2 regions of the Streptomyces sp. P17 genome follow, and region 2 is predicted to be linked to the other one. Evidence: riboswitches for the same ligand, from Rfam matches in the RefSeq annotation. Region 2 holds a riboswitch; the other holds the start of a gene.
The links. A riboswitch is a leader RNA that binds a small molecule or an ion and turns the genes downstream of it on or off. The one in region 2 is predicted to bind glycine.

Region 1 (9,076 bases), on a different contig from region 2:
TTCGGCGTTCATTCGGCGATGCCCATGGCGCAGGCCCGGCGGCTCGCGCCGAACGCCGCGTATCTGGTGCCGCGGTTCAGCTTCTACCGGTCCATCAGTGAGCAGGTCATGGAACTGCTGGGGGCGCTCTCGCCGCTGGTGGAACCGCTCAGCCTGGACGAGGCGTTCGTGGATCTGGAGGCCGGGGGAGCGGCCTGGGACGCGGAGTCGGCGCGGCTGGCGGGGGTGAAGCTGCGGGCCGGCATACGGGCGGTCACCGGGCTGACGGGATCGGTGGGGCTCGCGGCCTCCAAGATGCTGGCCAAGATCGCCTCGGAGCAGGCCAAGCCGGACGGGCTGGTGCTGATCGAACCGGGGACCGAGCGGGCGCTGCTCGGGCCGATGTCGGTGCGGACCCTGCCGGGGGTGGGGCCGGCTACGGGGGACCACCTGCGGCGGGCCGGGATCCATACGGTCGATGAGCTGGCCGAGGCGGGGGAGGACGAGCTCGTGCGGCTGCTGGGGAAGGCGCATGGGCATGCGCTGTACGCCATGGCGCTGGCGCGGGATGAGCGGCCCGTGGTGGCTGAGCGGGAGGCGAAGTCGGTGTCCGTGGAGGACACCTATGACGTGGACATCCATGATCGGGTGCGGGTCGGGCTTGAGGTGGCGCGGCTGGCGGATCGGTGTGTACGGCGGCTGCGGGGGGCGGGGCTGTCCGGGCGGACGATCGTGCTGAAGGTGCGGCGCTACGACTTTTCGACGCTGACGCGGTCGGAGACGTTGCGTGGGCCCACGGATGATCCGGCGGTGGTGCGGGAGGCGGCTGCTCGGCTGCTGGAGTCGGTGGACACGACCGGGGGTGTGCGGCTGCTGGGGGTGGGGGTCAGTGGGCTGGCCGACTTTACCCAGGAAGATCTCTTCGCGCAGGCCGCGGGGGACGGCGTGGCGGCTGACATGGGGGAGGAGGGGAAGGTTGAGGCTGCTGCGCGGGAGACTGTGGAGCCTGGGGAGCGGCGGTGGGCTGCGGGTCATGATGTGCGGCATGCCGAGTTCGGGCATGGGTGGGTGCAGGGGAGTGGGGTGGGGCGGGTGACGGTGAGGTTCGAGACGCCTGATTCCGGGCCGGGGCGGGTGCGGACGTTTTTGGTGGACGATCCGGAGCTGTCGCCGGCCGAGCCGCTGCCGTTGGTGCCGCGAAGACCCGGGGCCTCGGTGGACGGGGTTCCTGCGTGACCGTTGTCCGGGCCGGCGTGGGGTGGGTTCGCGGGCGGTCCCGCCGGGCGCTGCGGCAATCCACAAGGGCCGGACGGCTCAGGTGTCCGCGTCCTCCGTGCCTGCCAAGTTGCCGAAGTCGTGGTCCGGGGGTGGGGGTGCGGTGATGTCCAGGCCGTAGTGGTGGTAGAGCTGGAGTTCCTGTTCGGGCGAGAGGTGGCGGCCTACTCCGAAGTCGGGGGCGTCCTTGATCAGGGAGCGGTCGAAGGGGACGTGCAGGGTGCCCTCCACGAGCTCGCTGGGCTCCAGGGGGACGAACGCGTCTCTGCTGAACAGGCCCGTGCGTATGGCTGCCCACTCCGGTACGCCGGTCGCGTCGTCGAGGTAGACCTCGTCGATCGTGCCGATCTTCGTACCGTTGCGGTCGAACGCCTTGCGGCCGATCAGGTTGCGCGGATCGATGTCGGTCTGCACGGGCCCTCCACTTGGTCGCAACTCATCCGTAAGCACTACGAAAGAGCACATTGGGGCAAGCGGCCACTCGAACGCCTGGGCGTTGACCTCGCTGGTAGGCTTTCAGACGGCTGCTGACCCCGTGCGGGAGAGTCCTCCGGACACCATCCGGAGGCGCCGAAGGAGCAAATCCTCCCCGGAATCTCTCAGGCCCACGTACCGCACGGACGAGGTCACTCTGGAAAGCAGGGCGGGTGTCGACGGCTTCCGCTCTCACCGACGGTGAAAGCCGGCTGCCCTCGGGCGTCCGGTGAAGCTCTCAGGTTGAGATGACAGAGGGGGAGGCCGTCCGGGTACCCGCGCCGTGGTGCCCCTCGAAGGTCGTGTCGACCAGGAGGCCTCCGCAATGACCGCCCATCGCATTCCGCTCTCCGAGCTCGAACAAGGAATCCCCTTCGAGCAGCGTCATATTGGTCCTGATCATGAGGCTCGGGCCAAGATGCTCGCGCAGGTCGGCTACGGCTCGCTCGACGAGCTCACCGCCGCCGCGGTGCCGGATGTGATCAAGAACGCCGACGCCCTCGACCTGCCGGGCGCCCGTACCGAGGCCGAGGTGCTCGCCGAGCTGCGGTCGCTCGCCGATCGCAACCAGGTGCTCGACTCCATGATCGGGCTCGGGTACTACGGGACCTTCACCCCGCCCGTCATCCTGCGCAATGTGATGGAGAACCCCGCTTGGTACACGGCCTACACGCCGTACCAGCCGGAGATCTCCCAGGGGCGGCTCGAAGCCCTGCTGAACTTCCAGACCATGGTCGCCGAGCTGACCGGGCTGCCCACCTCCGGTGCCTCGCTGCTCGACGAGGGGACGGCCGCGGCCGAGGCCATGGCTCTGTCCCGGCGTATGGGCAAGAACAAGAAGGGCCTCTTCCTGATCGACGCGGACGCCCTTCCGCAGACCATCGCCGTGATCGAGACGCGTGCCGAGCCGACCGGAGTGGAGGTCGTCGTCGCCGACCTCAGCGACGGCATCCCCGCCGAGATCGCAGAACGTGAGATCAACGGCGTCCTCATCCAGTACCCGGGCGCCTCCGGTGCCGTACGGGACATCAAGCCCGTCATCGAGCAGGCCCACGGGCTCGGCGCGCTGGTCACCGTCGCCGCCGATCTGCTCGCGCTGACGCTGCTGACCTCGCCGGGCGAGCTCGGCGCGGACATCGCGGTCGGCACCACCCAGCGCTTCGGCGTTCCGATGGGCTTCGGCGGTCCGCACGCCGGCTACATGGCCGTACACGAGAAGTTCGCGCGCAGCCTGCCCGGCCGGCTCGTGGGCGTGTCCGTGGACGCCGACGGGAACAAGGCCTACCGGCTCGCGCTGCAGACGCGTGAGCAGCACATCCGTCGTGAGAAGGCCACCAGCAACATCTGTACGGCGCAGGTGCTGCTCGCCGTGATGGCCGGGATGTACGCCGTCTACCACGGGCCCGAGGGGCTGAAGGGCATCGCGCGGCGGGTCCACCGGTACGCCACGATCCTCGCCGCGGGGCTCACCGCGGGCGGAGTCGAGGTCGTGCACGGTGCGTACTTCGACACGCTGACCGTGCGGGTTCCGGGACGGGCCGCCGAGGTCGTCGCCGCCGCGCGGGAAAACGGCGTCAACCTGCGTCTCGTCGACGCCGACCACGTCTCCGTCGCCTGTGACGAGACGACCGGGCGGGCCCAGCTGGGCGCCGTGTGGAGCGCCTTCGGGGTCGACGGGGACATCGAGGCGCTGGACGCCGGCGCCGAGGAGGCGCTGCCGCGGACCGCGCTGCGCGAGGACGAGTTCCTGACGCACCCGGTCTTCCACCAGCACCGCTCCGAGACCGCCATGCTGCGCTACCTGCGCCGGCTGGCCGACCGTGACTACGCGCTCGACCGCGGCATGATCCCACTGGGCTCCTGCACGATGAAGCTCAACGCGACGACCGAGATGGAGCCGGTCACCTGGCCGGAGTTCGGGCAGCTGCACCCCTTCGCGCCGGCCGAGCAGGCGCAGGGCTACCTCACGCTCATCCGTGAGCTGGAGGAACGTCTCGCCGAGGTCACCGGATACGACAAGGTCAGCCTCCAGCCGAACGCCGGCTCGCAGGGTGAGCTGGCCGGTCTGCTCGCCGTCCGCGGCTACCACCGCGCCAACGGTGACGAGCAGCGCACCGTCTGCCTCATCCCGTCCTCCGCGCACGGCACCAACGCCGCCAGCGCCGTGATGGCCGGCATGAAGGTCGTCGTCGTCAAGACCGCCGAGGACGGCGAGATCGACGTCGAGGACCTGCGGGCGAAGATCGAGCAGTACCGCGACGAGCTGTCGGTGCTGATGATCACGTACCCGTCGACGCACGGTGTCTTCGAGGAGCATGTCGTCGACATCTGCGCGCAGGTGCACGAGGCCGGCGGGCAGGTCTACGTCGACGGCGCCAACCTCAACGCCCTGGTGGGCCTTGCCAAGCCGGGCCACTTCGGCGGTGACGTCTCGCATCTGAACCTGCACAAGACCTTCTGCATCCCGCACGGCGGCGGTGGTCCGGGCGTCGGTCCGGTCGGTGTGCGCGCGCACCTCGCGCCGTATCTGCCGAACCACCCGCTCCAGCCCGCAGCCGGTCCCGAGACGGGTGTCGGTCCGATCTCGGCGGCGCCGTGGGGCTCCGCGGGGATCCTGCCGATCTCGTGGTCATACGTGCGGCTCATGGGCGGCGAGGGGCTCAAGCGGGCCACGCAGGTCGCGGTGCTCAGCGCCAACTACATCGCCAGGCGGCTGGAGCCGCACTACCCGGTGCTGTACACCGGCCCCGGCGGGCTCGTCGCGCACGAGTGCATCATCGATCTGCGTCCGCTGACCAAGACGACCGGTGTGAGCGTCGACGACGTAGCCAAGCGGCTCATCGACTACGGCTTCCACGCGCCGACGATGTCCTTCCCGGTGGCCGGCACGCTGATGATCGAGCCGACCGAGTCCGAGGACCTGATCGAGCTGGACCGGTTCTGCGAGGCGATGATCGCCATTCGCGCGGAGATCGAGAAGGTCGGTTCCGGGGAGTGGGCCGCGGACGACAACCCGCTGCGGAACGCTCCGCACACCGCTGCCTCGCTGGGCGGGGAGTGGGAGCACGCGTACAGCCGTGAGGAGGCCGTGTTCCCGGGTGGGGTCTCGGCCACGGACAAGTACTGGCCGCCGGTGCGCCGTATCGACCAGGCGTTCGGTGACCGGAATCTGGTGTGCTCCTGCCCGCCGCTGGACGCGTACGACGACTGATCCGGCGTAGGAAACAGGGCGGGCTCCGCCCGGCCTGTACGGCTCGGGCGGAGCCCCTTTTGTGTCAGGGGGTTGCCAGGGAGATCTCGGTCGACTTGATCAGGGCGACCACGGGGGTGCCGGGGGCCAGGCCCAGGTCGGTGGCCGCTTCTGTGGTGATCACTGACGTCAGTGCGCCCCCGGCGACCGTGATCTTGATCGAGGTCATCGCTTCGCCGGTGATGATCTCGCTTACCGTGCCGGGGAGTTGGTTGCGGATCGAGAGGCCGGTCACGGGGGCCGTGGTGAGGGCGACCTCAGTCGACTTCAGCAGGGCTCGTACGTCGGAGCCCGGGGTGAGGGCCAGGTCTGCGGCTGCTTCTCTGGTGATCGCGGCGGTGAGGTGGTGGCCGCCGGACAGGTCGACCTTGACGGTGGCCATGACTTCGCCGGGGGTGATGGCGGTGACGGTGCCCGGGAGTTGGTTGCGGATGCTGAGGGGCATGGGACGCCTCTGGTTCGGGGTGGGCTGGTGGGGCGTCCCACGGTAGCCGGGGGGTGGGCTTATGCCGGGTACGCGTGTGTTTGCGTCGCCTTGACGGTTGCCCAGACGGGGGCGCCGGGGTGGAGGTCGAGTTCCGCCGCGGCGACCGTGGTGAGGTCGGCGGCGAGGCGGAGTTCACCGGTGAGGTCCGCGCGGATCTGGTCGCCGTGGGTTTCCAGCCCTTCGACCCGGCACTGCCAGAGGTTGCGGGCGCTGGCGCCGGTGGGGCGGTCACGGAAGAGCGTCACGGCGCCCGGGGGAAAGGCGACGAAAACCGGGCCGTTGAGGTCTTCCGTGGTGGTGATGGCGGGGCCCGCGTCGAGATGGACCGTGTGGCCTTCCGCTTTGCCCTTGTAGAGGTTCAGGCCCACCAGTTGGGCGATGTAGTCCGTACGGGGGTGGCGGGCGATGTCCGCGGGGGTGCCCTCCTGGACCACTCGGCCGTGTTCGATGACCACCAGGCGGTCCGCCAGGACCATGGCGTCCAGGGGGTCGTGGGTGACCAGGACCGCCACTGCCTCGAACTCGGCGAGGTGGCGGCGGAGTTGGGCTCGCACTTCCAGTCGGGTGCGGGCGTCCAGGGCCGCCAGGGGTTCGTCCAGGAGGAGCAGACGGGGGTTGGTGGCGAGGGCTCGGGCCAGGGCGACGCGCTGGGCCTGGCCGCCGGAGAGGCGGCGGGGCTTGGCGGTGGCATGGTCGGTGAGGCCCATGCGCTTGAGCCAGGTGTGGGCCTGGGCTCGCGATTCGGACTTGGTGGCGCCTTGGCAGTGGGGACCGAAGGCGACGTTGTCGAGGGCGGTGAGGTGGGGGAAGAGGAGGTAGTCCTGGAAGACGACGCCCACCGGGCGGTTCTCGGGGGGTGTGCGGTCCAGGGGCGTGCCGTCCAGGCGGAGATGGCCGGCGGTGAGGGGGATCAGGCCCGCCAGGGCGCGCAGGGCGGTGGTCTTGCCCGCGCCGTTGGGGCCGAGCAGGGCCAGGACGTCGCCGGGGGCGGCGGTGAGCCTGACATCCAGATGGAAGTTGTCCCGGTCGACGATCAGGTGGGTGTCCAGGCCCTGGTCGCCTTGGGCGAAGGTGGTCATGGGGTGGCCATCCAGCGGTCGCGCAATGCCGCCAATACCGTGATCGACACGGCCAGGAGCACCAGGCTCAGGGCGATGGCGGCTGCTGGGTCTGATTGGAGGGCCAGGTACACCGCGAGGGGCATGGTCTGGGTTCGGCCCGGGAAGTTGCCCGCGAACGTGATGGTGGCGCCGAACTCGCCGAGGGCACGGGCCCAGGCCAGCACCGCTCCCGCCGCGATACCCGGGGCGATCAAGGGCAGCGTCACTCTGCGGAACGCCGTGAAGCGGGAGGCGCCCAGGGTCGTGGCCGCTTCCTCGTAGCGGGGGTCGGCCGCTCTCAGCGTGCCTTCCACGCTGATGACCAGGAACGGCATCGCCACGAAGGTCTCCGCCACCACCACGCCCGCCGTCGTGAACGGGAGGGTGAGTCCGAACCAGTCGTCCAGCCACTGTCCCACCACGCCGTTGCGGCCCAGGGCGAGCAGCAGGGCCACGCCGCCCACCACCGGGGGGAGGACCAGGGGCAGGGTCACCAGGGCCCGGACCAGGCCGCGGCCCGGGAAGTCCGTTCTGGCCAGCAGCCAGGCCAGCGGGACGCCCAGGAGCAGGCTCAGCGCGGTTGCCGCCGTCGCGCACACCAGTGACAGGCGCAGGGCGTCCCATACCTCTGGGCTGGTCAGCTGGTCCGGGAGGGTGCGCCAGGGGGTGCGTACCAGCAGGGCGATCAGGGGGACCACCAGGAACGCCAGACCCAGGAGGGCGGGGAGCAGCAGCGGCAGCGGCACCACACGGGGCCGGACGCGTCTGCGGCGGCCCTCCAAGGTCTCGGCGCTACCCGTCACGGCTTCAGGAATCCGGCCTCGGTCAGGACCTGCCGGCCCTCGGCGGAGCGCACCAGCTCCATGAACGCCTTGGCCGCGTCCGGGTTGGGCGCGTCCTTGAGAAGGGCGATCGGGTAGTCGTTGATGGCGTCGGCCGCCTCCGGGAAGTCCACGCCCCCCACCTTGTCACCCGCGGCCTTCACGTCCGTCCGGTACACGAGGGCGGCGTCGGCCTCCTTGAGCTCGACCTTGGTCAGGGCGCCCTTGACGTCCTGCTCGTACGAGACCGGCGTGACCTTGAGCCCGGCCGCCGTCAGTGCCTTGTCGGCCGCGGCCCCGCACGGCACCGTCTTGTCGCACAGGACCACCTTCAGGCCGGACTCGGTGAGGTCCTTGAGGGAGGAGATCTTGTCGGGGTTGCCCGGCAGAGTGGCGATCTCCAGCCGGTTGCGGACGAAGGTGACCGGGGTGCCGGCCGTGTCCTCCGCGTCCGTGACGATCGCCATGGTCTTCGGGCTGGCGGCGGCGAAGACGTCCGCGGGGGCGCCGCCCGTGATGTTCGCGGCGAGGGTGTCGCTGCCGCCGAAGCTGAAGGTGACCTTGGTGCCCGGGTGTTCCTTCTCGAACTGCTTGCCGAGCTCGGTGAAGCTCTCCTGGAGGGAGGCGGCGGCGAAGACGGTGACCGTGCCGGAGACCTTCGGCGAGGACGAGGAGCCGGACGCCGCGGACGTGCCGGAGTCGGACGAGGAGGAGCAGGCGCTCATCAGGAGCAGTACGGCGGCTCCCGCGCCGGTCGCCTGCAAGGTCCGGCGGGTCCGGCGGGCGTAACGGGTCGTCACTGGTCCACTCCCTCAGTCTCCGGGGGGAGGAAGCCGCCGGGCCTGACCGCCGGCTTCCCCCTCGCATACGCCGATCATACTGACGCATATGCGAGGCGTAAGTCTTCTGGCGCTTCGTATGAGCGAGGGAAGAAGCGGCTGGAGCTTCGTATATGCGGATGGACAGAGGCGGTTATGTGCGGTCGATGTGTACGTTTGTCGACTTCACGCGGGCCGTGGCCTCCATGCCGACCTCCAGGCCCAGTTCCTCCACGGCCTCCCGGGTGAGCAGGGAGACGAGCCGGTGCGGGCCGGCCTGGATCTCGACCTGGGCGGCCACGTCGCCGAGTTTGATCGCGGTGACGATGCCGGCGAAGGCGTTGCGGGCGGAGGTGTAGGGGGCCTCCTCGTCGGGCGTGGCCGCCGTCTTGGCGAGCTCCACCGAGAACGCGGCCAGATCCCGCCCGTCGATGAGCCGCCGGCCACTGTCGTCGCGGTGGGTCGCCACCCGGCCCGCGTCCGCCCAGCGGCGGGCGGTGTCCGGGCTGACGCCGAGAAGCCGTGCGGCCTGGCCGATCGTGTAGGACTGCATGCCGGTCACGATAGGGCGTCAGCCCGTGTGGACCCGGGGGCGGCGGGCCGGGTCCGGCTCCGCCTCGCGCAGGACCTCGCGGGTCACCGGGGCGACCTCGCCCTGGCCGAAGAGGAAGAAGCGCAGGAAGTTGGCGAAGGGGTTGCCCTCGGTCCACTCGAAGTAGATGTGCGGCGTGCAGCCGGTGGTGTCGCGGACGTGGAGGAGGAGGAGGAGGGCGGCCAGGGCGTTGGAGACCGAGGAGGACTCCAGGGTCAGGACGCGGTAGCGATGGTGCATGACCTCGCCGCGTACGGTCAGGCCGGACTCGAACTCGGAC
Region 2 (9,076 bases):
GAGAGCCCTTCCGTGTCGTACGTCGACGGCTGGTACGCGCTCACGTCGATGCCGCGCAGCATGTGGGGGCTCCCTGAAGTGTCAGTGGGGGGACGGGAGTTGTTGTATGCCCCAGTTGCGCGCGGCGGGAACGTTCAGCACTCGATGATGTTCACCGCGAGCCCGCCCCGCGCCGTCTCCTTGTACTTCACGCTCATGTCGGCGCCGGTCTCCTTCATCGTCTTGATGACCTTGTCCAGGGACACCTTGTGCGAGCCGTCGCCCCGCATCGCCATCTTCGCCGCTGTGACCGCCTTCACCGCGGCCATGCCGTTGCGCTCGATGCACGGGATCTGGACCAGGCCGCCGACCGGGTCGCAGGTCAGGCCGAGGTTGTGCTCCATGCCGATCTCGGCCGCGTTCTCCACCTGCTCCGGCGAACCGCCCAGCACCTCGGCCAGCGCGCCCGCCGCCATCGAGCATGCCGAGCCCACCTCGCCCTGGCAGCCGACCTCGGCGCCGGAGATGGAGGCGTTCTCCTTGAAGAGCATGCCGATCGCGCCGGCGGCGAGCAGGAAGCGGACCACGCCGTCTTCCTTTTCTCCTTCGGAGGCTGCGCCCGCCGCGAAGTTGATGTAGTAGTGCAGCACTGCGGGGATGATGCCCGCGGCGCCGTTCGTCGGCGCCGTCACCACCCGGCCGCCCGCCGCGTTCTCCTCGTTCACCGCCATCGCGTAGAGCGTGATCCACTCCATCGCGTGCGCCAGCGGGTCGCCCTCCGCCCGCAGTTGCCGCGCGGACACCGAGGCCCTGCGGCGTACCCGCAGTCCGCCCGGCAGGATGCCCTCCCGCGACATGCCGCGCGAGACGCACGCCTGCATCACCCGCCAGATCTCCAGCAGGCCGGTGCGGATCTCCTCCTCCGTCCGCCAGGCCCGCTCGTTCTCCAGCATCAGGGAGGAGATCGACAGGCCCGTCTCCTTCGTCAGGCGCAGCAGCTCGTCGCCCGTACGGAAGGGGTACTTCAGGACCGTGTCGTCGAGCTTGATGCGGTCCGCGCCCACCGCGTCCTCGTCCACGACGAAGCCGCCGCCGACCGAGTAGTACGTCTTCGACAGCAGTTCCGCGCCCGAGGCGTCGAAGGCCCAGATCGTCATGCCGTTCGCGTGGTACGGCAGCGCCTTGCGCCGGTGCAGGATCAGGTCGTCGTCGAAGGAGAACGGGATCTCGTGCTCGCCGAGCAGCGACAGCCGGCCCCCGGAACTGATCGCCGAGACCCGGTCGTCCGCCGTCTCCACGTCCACCGTCCGGGGAGACGCGCCCTCCAGGCCGAGCAGTACGGCCTTCGGGGTGCCGTGGCCGTGTCCGGTCGCGCCCAGGGAGCCGTACAGCTCGCACCGGACCGAGGCGACGGACTCCAGGAGCCCTTCGTTGCGCAGGCGCCGTGCGAACAGGCCGGCCGCACGCATCGGGCCGACCGTGTGGGAGCTCGACGGGCCGATGCCTATCGAGAACAGGTCGAAGACCGAGATGGCCACGGGAACTCCTCCAGAGAGGGCGGGGGCGCACATCGTCGGGCGCCCCCCGCCAGGGAACTACTACTTGCTCAAACCGGGATACAGCGGGTGCTTGTCGGCAAGCGCCTTGACCCGGGTCTTCAGCGCCTCCGCGTCGTAGGACGGCTTCAGCGCCTGTGCGATCACGTCCGCGACCTCGGCGAAGTCCTCGGCCGTGAAGCCGCGGGTGGCCAGGGCGGGCGTGCCGATCCGCAGACCGGAGGTCACCATCGGCGGCCGCGGGTCGTTGGGGACGGCGTTGCGGTTGACCGTGATACCGACCTCGTGGAGACGGTCCTCGGCCTGCTGCCCGTCCAGTTCGGACTCGCGCAGGTCCACCAGGATCAGGTGGACGTCGGTGCCGCCGGACAGGACGTTGACCCCCGCCTCGCGGGCGTCGGCCGCCGTCAGCCGCTCGGCGAGGATGCGCGCACCCTCCACCGTACGCCGCTGCCGCTCCTTGAAGTCCTCGGAGGCGGCGACCTTGAAGGAGACCGCCTTCGCGGCGATCACGTGCTCCAGGGGGCCGCCCTGGAAGCCGGGGAAGACGGCGGAGTTCAGCTTCTTCGCGAACTCCTTGCCCCGGGCGAGGATGATGCCGCCGCGCGGGCCGCCCAGCGTCTTGTGGGTGGTGGAGGTGACCACGTCGGCGTGGGGCACCGGGTTGGGGTGCAGCCCCGCCGCGACCAGGCCGGCGAAGTGCGCCATGTCGACCCACAGGTACGCGCCGACCTCGTCGGCGATCCGCCGGAAGGCCGCGAAGTCCAGCTGGCGCGGGTACGCCGACCAGCCGGCGATGATCACCTTGGGGCGGTGTTCCTTGGCGAGCCGCTCGACCTCGGCCATGTCGACCAGACCGGCGTCGTCGACGTGGTAGGCGACCACGTTGAACTGCTTGCCGGAGAAGTTCAGCCGCATTCCGTGGGTCAGATGGCCGCCGTGGGCCAGGTCCAGACCGAGGATGGTGTCGCCGGGCTGGGCCAGCGCGAACAGCGCGGCCTGGTTGGCGGAGGCACCCGAGTGCGGCTGCACGTTGGCGTACTCGGCGCCGAACAGCTCCTTGACCCGGTCGATGGCGATCTGCTCGGTCACATCGACGTGCTCGCAGCCGCCGTAGTAGCGGCGCCCGGGGTAGCCCTCGGCGTACTTGTTGGTCAGGACGGTGCCCTGGGCCTCCATGACCGCGACGGGCGCGAAGTTCTCGGAGGCGATCATTTCCAGGGTGGACTGCTGGCGGTCGAGCTCGGCGTCGACCGCGGCGGCGACCTCCGGGTCGAGCTCGTGCAGGGGCGTGTTCAGGACGGACATGCGTCTCAGACTCCTCAGCCGGCGGAAAAGGCGGTGTACTCGTCGGCGGAGAGCAGGTCGGCCGGCTCCTCCGTCACGCGTACCTTGAACAGCCAGCCGCCCTCGAAGGGGGCGGAGTTCACCAGCGACGGGTCGTTCACGACGTCCTCGTTGATCTCGGTGACCTCACCGTCGACCGGGGAGTACAGGTCGGAGACCGACTTGGTGGACTCCAGCTCGCCGCAGGACTCGCCCGCGGTCACCGTGGAGCCGACCTCGGGGAGCTGGGCGTAGACGACGTCACCGAGCGCGTTGGCCGCGAACTCCGTGATGCCGACCGTCGAGACGCCGTCCTCGGCGACCGACAGCCACTCGTGCTCCTTGCTGTAGCGCAGCTGCTGGGGGTTGCTCATGGCCTGAATTCTCCTGTACGCGGGGGAGTGCTGGTGAATGGGGGACTGCTGCAAGCATGCGTGAGCAGCGGTGATGTGCTCAGCATCACCTGCGGCGCGTTACTTCTGGCGCTTGTAGAAGGGCAGCGCCACGACCTCGTACGGTTCGTGGCTGCCCCGGATGTCCACGCCGACGCCCGCGGTGCCGGGCGCCGAGTGCGCGGCGTCGACGTAGGCCATGGCGATGGGCTTGTCCAGCGTGGGGGAGGGGGCGCCGGAGGTGACCTCGCCGATGACCTCGCCGCCGGCGACGACCGGGTAGCCGGCGCGCGGCACGCGGCGGCCCTCCGCGATCAGGCCGACGAGGACGCGCGGCGGGTTGGTCTCCGCACGCCTGGCGGCCTCGGTGAGCGCCTCGCGTCCGACGAAGTCGCCCTCCTTCTCGAACTTGACCACCCGGCCGAGACCGGCGTCGAAGGGGGTCTGCGAGGTGGTGAGCTCGTGGCCGTACAGCGGCATGCCCGCTTCAAGACGCAGGGTGTCCCGGCAGGACAGGCCGCAGGGGATCAGGCCGGCGCCCTCGCCCGCCTTGGTGAGGGCCTGCCACAGCTCGACCGCGTCCTCGGGCTTCACGAACAGCTCGAAGCCGTCCTCGCCGGTGTATCCGGTGCGAGCGATCAGCGCGGGGACGCCGGCGACGGTGCCGGGAAGCCCGGCGTAGTACTTCAGGCCGTCGAGGCCGGCGTCGGTGAGCGAGCCGAGGATGCCCGGGGACTCGGGGCCCTGCACGGCGATCAGCGCGTAGGCGTCCCGGTCGTCGCGGACCTCGGCGTCGAAACCGGCGGAACGATCCACCAGCGCGTCCAGCACCACCTGGGCGTTCGAGGCGTTGGCGACGACCATGTACTCGGTCTCGGCGAGGCGGTAGACGATCAGGTCGTCGAGGATGCCGCCGTCGGCCCGGCAGATCATGGTGTAGCGGGCGCGGCCGGCCTTCACGCCCCCGATGTTCCCGACGAGGGCGTAGTCGAGAAGTGCGGCCGCCTGCGGTCCGGTGACCGTGATCTCGCCCATGTGGGAGAGGTCGAAGAGGCCGGCCCGGGTGCGCACGGCGTTGTGCTCGTCGCGCTCGGAGCCGTAACGCAGCGGCATGTCCCAGCCGGCGAAGTCGGTCATCGTCGCGCCCAGCGAACGATGCAGGGCATCGAGGGCGGTACGGCGGGGTTCGGTACTGCTCATCGGACGGTCGTCTCCCAAGGCATGACTGGCGAGGTCGTTCCTCCCCATCTGTCATCGGAACCTGAGAGGTTCGCCATGATCGGAAAAGGATCCTGGCTTGCACCTTGGGTGGGACCACCGCAACGGCGGTCCGCTTTTCAGATGTGCCTCGCCCGCGCGGTAACGGGGCCTGAGAGATTCAAGGGAGGGACTTGCTCCTTCGGCGCCCCAGCTGAAAGCTGGGGACTCTCCCGCGCGGATTCAAACGGCCGGTATGCAGTTGGCGCGGCCATCATTGCATGGCGGAGGCTTCCGTGGGCAGGCCGCATCTGTAACCGGCTTGTGGCGGTACGCGCACGAAAACGCGAGAGATCGCGCATTACCTTCTCTTTACGTTCAGTGGGGAGGGGAGATCCCGAACCCGGAGGAGGACGATGACGGTGAACAGGACCACGGCGTACGCGACGACGTCGGGCCTTGCGCTGCCCAAGCGGCCCGTGGCCCCGGCCCTCGAAGCCCGCGGCACGCTCCGCGCACCCGTCGTCCGCGACCTGCGCGAACGCGACGGCCACAGCCCGCACGCGCTGCTCTTCGGGCCCCGGGACCTCGTCGTGATCACCGGCCTGCCCGGCAGCGGCAAGTCCACGCTGATGCGGCGGGCTGTGAAGGGCCCGCGCATCGACTCCCAGGACACCCGCGACCGCTGGGACGCCCGGATGCCGGGCTTCCTGCCGTACGCGGTCTACCGACCCCTCGTCCGGCTCGCCCACTACGCGGGGCTGTGGCGTGCCCTGCGCTCCGGCAAGGGCGTCGTCGTGCACGACTGCGGTACCCAGGCCTGGGTGCGCGGCTGGCTGGCCCGCGAGGCGCGGCGCCGGGGCGGCACGCTGCATCTGCTGCTCCTCGACGTGACCCCGGACGAGGCGCTGAAGGGCCAGCGTGCGCGCGGTCGCGGTGTCTCGCGGTACGCCTTCCTGCGGCACCGCTCGGCGGCGGGCCGGCTGCTGCGCGCGGTGGAGAAGGGCGAGCTGCCCCAGGGCTGCGGCTCGGCGGTGCTGATCGACCGCCCGGCGGCGGGCGTGCTCCGGCGGATCGGCTTCACGGGCTGAGCCCCGGTCGGTCCACAGGCGCTAGCCTTTTCAGCCATATCAGTGGTTCACGGCAGGCGGTCAGACAGATGGACTTCCCGGCGGATCTCCCCGCGGACTTTCCGGCGCAGGCACACCCCCATCCGCACGGTGGATGGCCCGGCAACGAGCTGGAGGAGGTGCTCTCCGCCTCCCTCGGCGTGCCCTCGGCGGGCGGCCGGATCATCGAGGTCCTCGGCCGCAGCTTCCTCTGGGTGCCGCTGCCCTCCGGCGGCGGCCCGCACAGCGGCCCGCTGGACCTGCCGACGCTGGAGATCGCGGGCCAGGCCTATGTCCCGGTCTTCAGCTCCGAGGAACAGTTCCGCCAGGTCGTCGGCTCGCACATGTCGTACACGATCGCCCCCGCGGTGGAGTTCGCCCGCGGTCTGCCCCCGCAGGTGGGCATAGCGGTCAACCCCGACGGCGTGGTGGGCATCCCCCTCCCGCCGCCGGCGGTAGCCGAGCTGTGCCGGGTGGGCCGCACCCCGCTGGACGGCCCCGCGAGCGGCGGCCGCGTCAAGCTCTACGAACCGGACTGGCAGGACGACCCGGTCGACTTCCTCTCCGCGGCCTCCGCCGAGTTCGCGGCGACCGGCGTGGTCACCACGGCCCGCCGCTGCCTGGCCGCCATCGAAACGGCGGACCCGGTGATGTTCGTAGGGGTGGAACTCTCCAACTGGGAGGGCGACCTGCGCACGGCCCCGATGGACGCCCTGGGCCGAGCCCTGGGCAGGGTCCCGACGAACTGGCCGGTCAACCTGATCCTGCTGGACATGGCAGCCCAGGATCCGGTGGCGATGTGGATGCGGGAAAAGGTCCGGCCCTTCTACACGCGGGGCCAGTGAAGATACCTAGGGGCGCGGGGAACTGCGCGACCAGCCACACCGGACCCGCAGACGCAAGAGCGCAGCAAGTCCCGAGCGCGTAGGCGGCCTTAAGCTAGGGTCACGGCTCGGTCGGACAAAGGTTGAAGGGGCGGTACAGGTGAGCGCCAGCGGCATCGCGGCCGGGCAGGTCGAGCACATGCTGCGCCAGGTCACGCCCGGGCGGTACGACGCCTACGAGGCGCTCCTGCGCGCGCTCGCGACCCCGAACTCCGGCCAGATCTGGATGCTCCTGTGGCACGGCCAGGCCGGCTCCCCGGACGCCCAGTACGGGAACATGGAGGTCGATGGCTACGGCTACGCCCCCTGTGTCACCTCCGCCCAGGAGCTGTCGGCCAGCGGCTGGAACCGCAGTTACGAAGTCGTCGACGGTGTCGACGCGGCCCGCACCCTGTACCCGGACCACTTCGGCCTCTGGCTCAACCCGCACGCCCCGGGCGGCGGTGTCGGCATCCCCTGGCTCGACCTGCGCCGGATCGCCACCGGCCTGGACCGTCAGCCCGCCGGACCGCTGAGCCTGTCGGAGCCCGGCATCGAGATCCCGCACTTCTACGCCCTGCTCGCGCAGAACGCCCACCGCACCCCGGCCGTCCGTGCCCTGCGCCGCGCCTGGGTACAGCCGGCGCTCGGGGCGCCGTACCTCGCCATCGGCCTGGATGTGTACGACACCAGCCCGCCCGCCGTGGACTCGGTGCGCGCGATGATGCAGCAGTCCATCGGCGCGGTCCCCGACGGGCTGCCGGTGTCGACGGTGGCGATGTCCGACGAGTACGACCCGGTCGCCCTGTGGATGCGGGCGAGCGCCCGCCCCTTCTACGACCGTGAGGCCCACGCTGCGCAGGCGCCCGCCGCCGGCTACGGCTACCCGCCGGTACACGGCGGATACTGACCCCGTGACGGGCCATCGGCCGTTCACGTACCCGACACATTTCTTCGCGCGTAGATGACGCCGAAGGTCGTCAAACGCCCGATGTGTCCCAACTCCCTCCTGTCCGGCGTCCGCTGTCGGCTGTTCGGATAACGGAATCCCTAGTGCATCATCACGGTTGCGCATACTTTCGTCGCCAGGCCTGGCGGGTGATCGTGACGACGCTGAAGACTCCCGAGTCAGACACGGGATCGGTCGATCCTGTGATCGAGCGCAAGTCGACAAAGCCGTAATCCACGGCGGGCGTAGGCCGGTCACCACCGGCGAGAGGGGTCGGGTCACTGTGACCGCACCGATCGAGACCACCGGGGCAGCCGAGGCACAGCCGGAGGCTGTACTCAGCGGCGCCGACAAGGGGCAGATCGAGGGCCGTTCGCTCGGACAGATCGCCTGGTCCCGGTTCAAGAAGGACAGGGTCGCCGTGGCCGGCGGCATCGTCGTCATCCTGCTGGTGCTGCTCGCCGTTCTGGCCCGGCCCATCCAGGCCCTGTTCGGTCTCGACCCCAACGCCTTCAACCAGGACCTGATCGACCCCAACACCTCGCTGCCCGCCGGGGACTTCGGCGGGATGAGCATGGACCACCCGCTGGGCGTCGAGCCCAAGTTCGGGCGGGACATCGCCACCCGCATCCTGGAGGGCTCCTGGGTGTCCCTGGTCGTCGCGTTCGGGGCCACCATCCTGTCCAACACCATCGGCACGGTCCTCGGTGTGATGGCCGGCTACTACGGAGGGCGGGTGGACACGATCATCAGCCGTCTGATGGACACCTTCCTGGCCTTCCCGCTGCTGCTGTTCGCCATCGCCATCTCGGCGACGCTCCAGGGCGGTGCCTTCGGCCTGGAGGGTCTGCCGCTGCACATCAGCGTGCTGATCTTCATCATCGGCTTCTTCAACTGGCCCTACCTGGGCCGCATCGTCCGCGGTCAGACCCTGGCCCTCAAGGAGCGTGAGTTCATCGACGCCTCCCGGGGCATGGGCGCCAAGGGGCCGTACATCCTCTTCCGGGAGCTGCTCCCGAACCTGGTCGGCCCGATCATCGTCTACTCGACGCTGCTCATCCCGACGAACATCCTTTTCGAGGCCAGCCTGAGCTTCCTCGGCGTCGGCATCCAGCCCCCGCAGGCGTCGTGGGGCGGCATGCTCAGCGAGGCGGTCAACTTCTACAAGGTCGATCCGCAGTTCATGATCGTGCCGGGCCTCGCCATCTTCGTCACCGTCCTGGCGTTCAACCTGCTCGGCGACGGACTCCGTGACGCTCTCGACCCGCGCAGCCGCTGACATGCGGCCGCGTCGAGAGCCCATCAAGTTTCCAACTATGGAGGGGAAGCAGACCATCATGCGAAGGTCAGCGCTGGCCGCCATCGCGGCCATCGGCACTGTCAGCCTGGTGCTTTCGGGTTGCAGCAAGGCCGATGACAACAACGACAATGGCGACGGCAACAACAAGTCGGCCGGCGCCAACGCCGCGACCAAGGGTGTCGTCAACGCCTCCGACGCGAAGGGGGGCACGGTCACCTACGAGTACTCGGACGTGCCGGACTCCTTCGACCCGGGCAACACGTACTACGCGTACATGTACAACCTCAGCCGGCTGTACGCCCGCCCGCTGATGACGTTCAAGCCCGCCCCGGGCGAGGCCGGCAACGAGCTGGTCCCGGACCTCGCGTCGGCTCCGGGTGAGCCCAGCGACGGCGGCAAGACCTG

Region 1: another riboswitch for glycine. It lies ahead of gcvP (aminomethyl-transferring glycine dehydrogenase); the one in region 2 lies ahead of gcvT (glycine cleavage system aminomethyltransferase GcvT).

The regions. Positions count from the first base shown of each region.
Region 1 is NZ_JAVRBF010000097.1:9,055-18,130, forward strand. Features, by position in the region: gene RMT89_RS37305 (DNA polymerase IV) at 1-1,215, shown strand, start outside; gene RMT89_RS37310 (PRC-barrel domain-containing protein) at 1,294-1,668, opposite strand; glycine riboswitch at 1,783-1,879, shown strand; gene gcvP (aminomethyl-transferring glycine dehydrogenase) at 2,054-4,939, shown strand; gene RMT89_RS37320 (TOBE domain-containing protein) at 5,004-5,423, opposite strand; gene RMT89_RS37325 (ABC transporter ATP-binding protein) at 5,483-6,544, opposite strand; gene modB (molybdate ABC transporter permease subunit) at 6,541-7,368, opposite strand; gene modA (molybdate ABC transporter substrate-binding protein) at 7,365-8,186, opposite strand; gene RMT89_RS37340 (helix-turn-helix transcriptional regulator) at 8,359-8,757, opposite strand; gene RMT89_RS37345 (amino acid transporter) at 8,776-9,076, opposite strand, start outside.
Region 2 is NZ_JAVRBF010000099.1:10,211-19,286, reverse strand. Features, by position in the region: gene RMT89_RS37520 (glycoside hydrolase family 25 protein) at 1-62, opposite strand, end outside; gene RMT89_RS37515 (L-serine ammonia-lyase) at 135-1,517, opposite strand; gene glyA (serine hydroxymethyltransferase) at 1,578-2,843, opposite strand; gene gcvH (glycine cleavage system protein GcvH) at 2,858-3,235, opposite strand; gene gcvT (glycine cleavage system aminomethyltransferase GcvT) at 3,335-4,453, opposite strand; glycine riboswitch at 4,601-4,696, opposite strand; gene RMT89_RS37495 (AAA family ATPase) at 4,867-5,541, shown strand; gene RMT89_RS37490 (enhanced serine sensitivity protein SseB) at 5,610-6,404, shown strand; gene RMT89_RS37485 (enhanced serine sensitivity protein SseB C-terminal domain-containing protein) at 6,544-7,332, shown strand; gene RMT89_RS37480 (ABC transporter permease) at 7,655-8,650, shown strand; gene RMT89_RS37475 (ABC transporter substrate-binding protein) at 8,688-9,076, shown strand, end outside.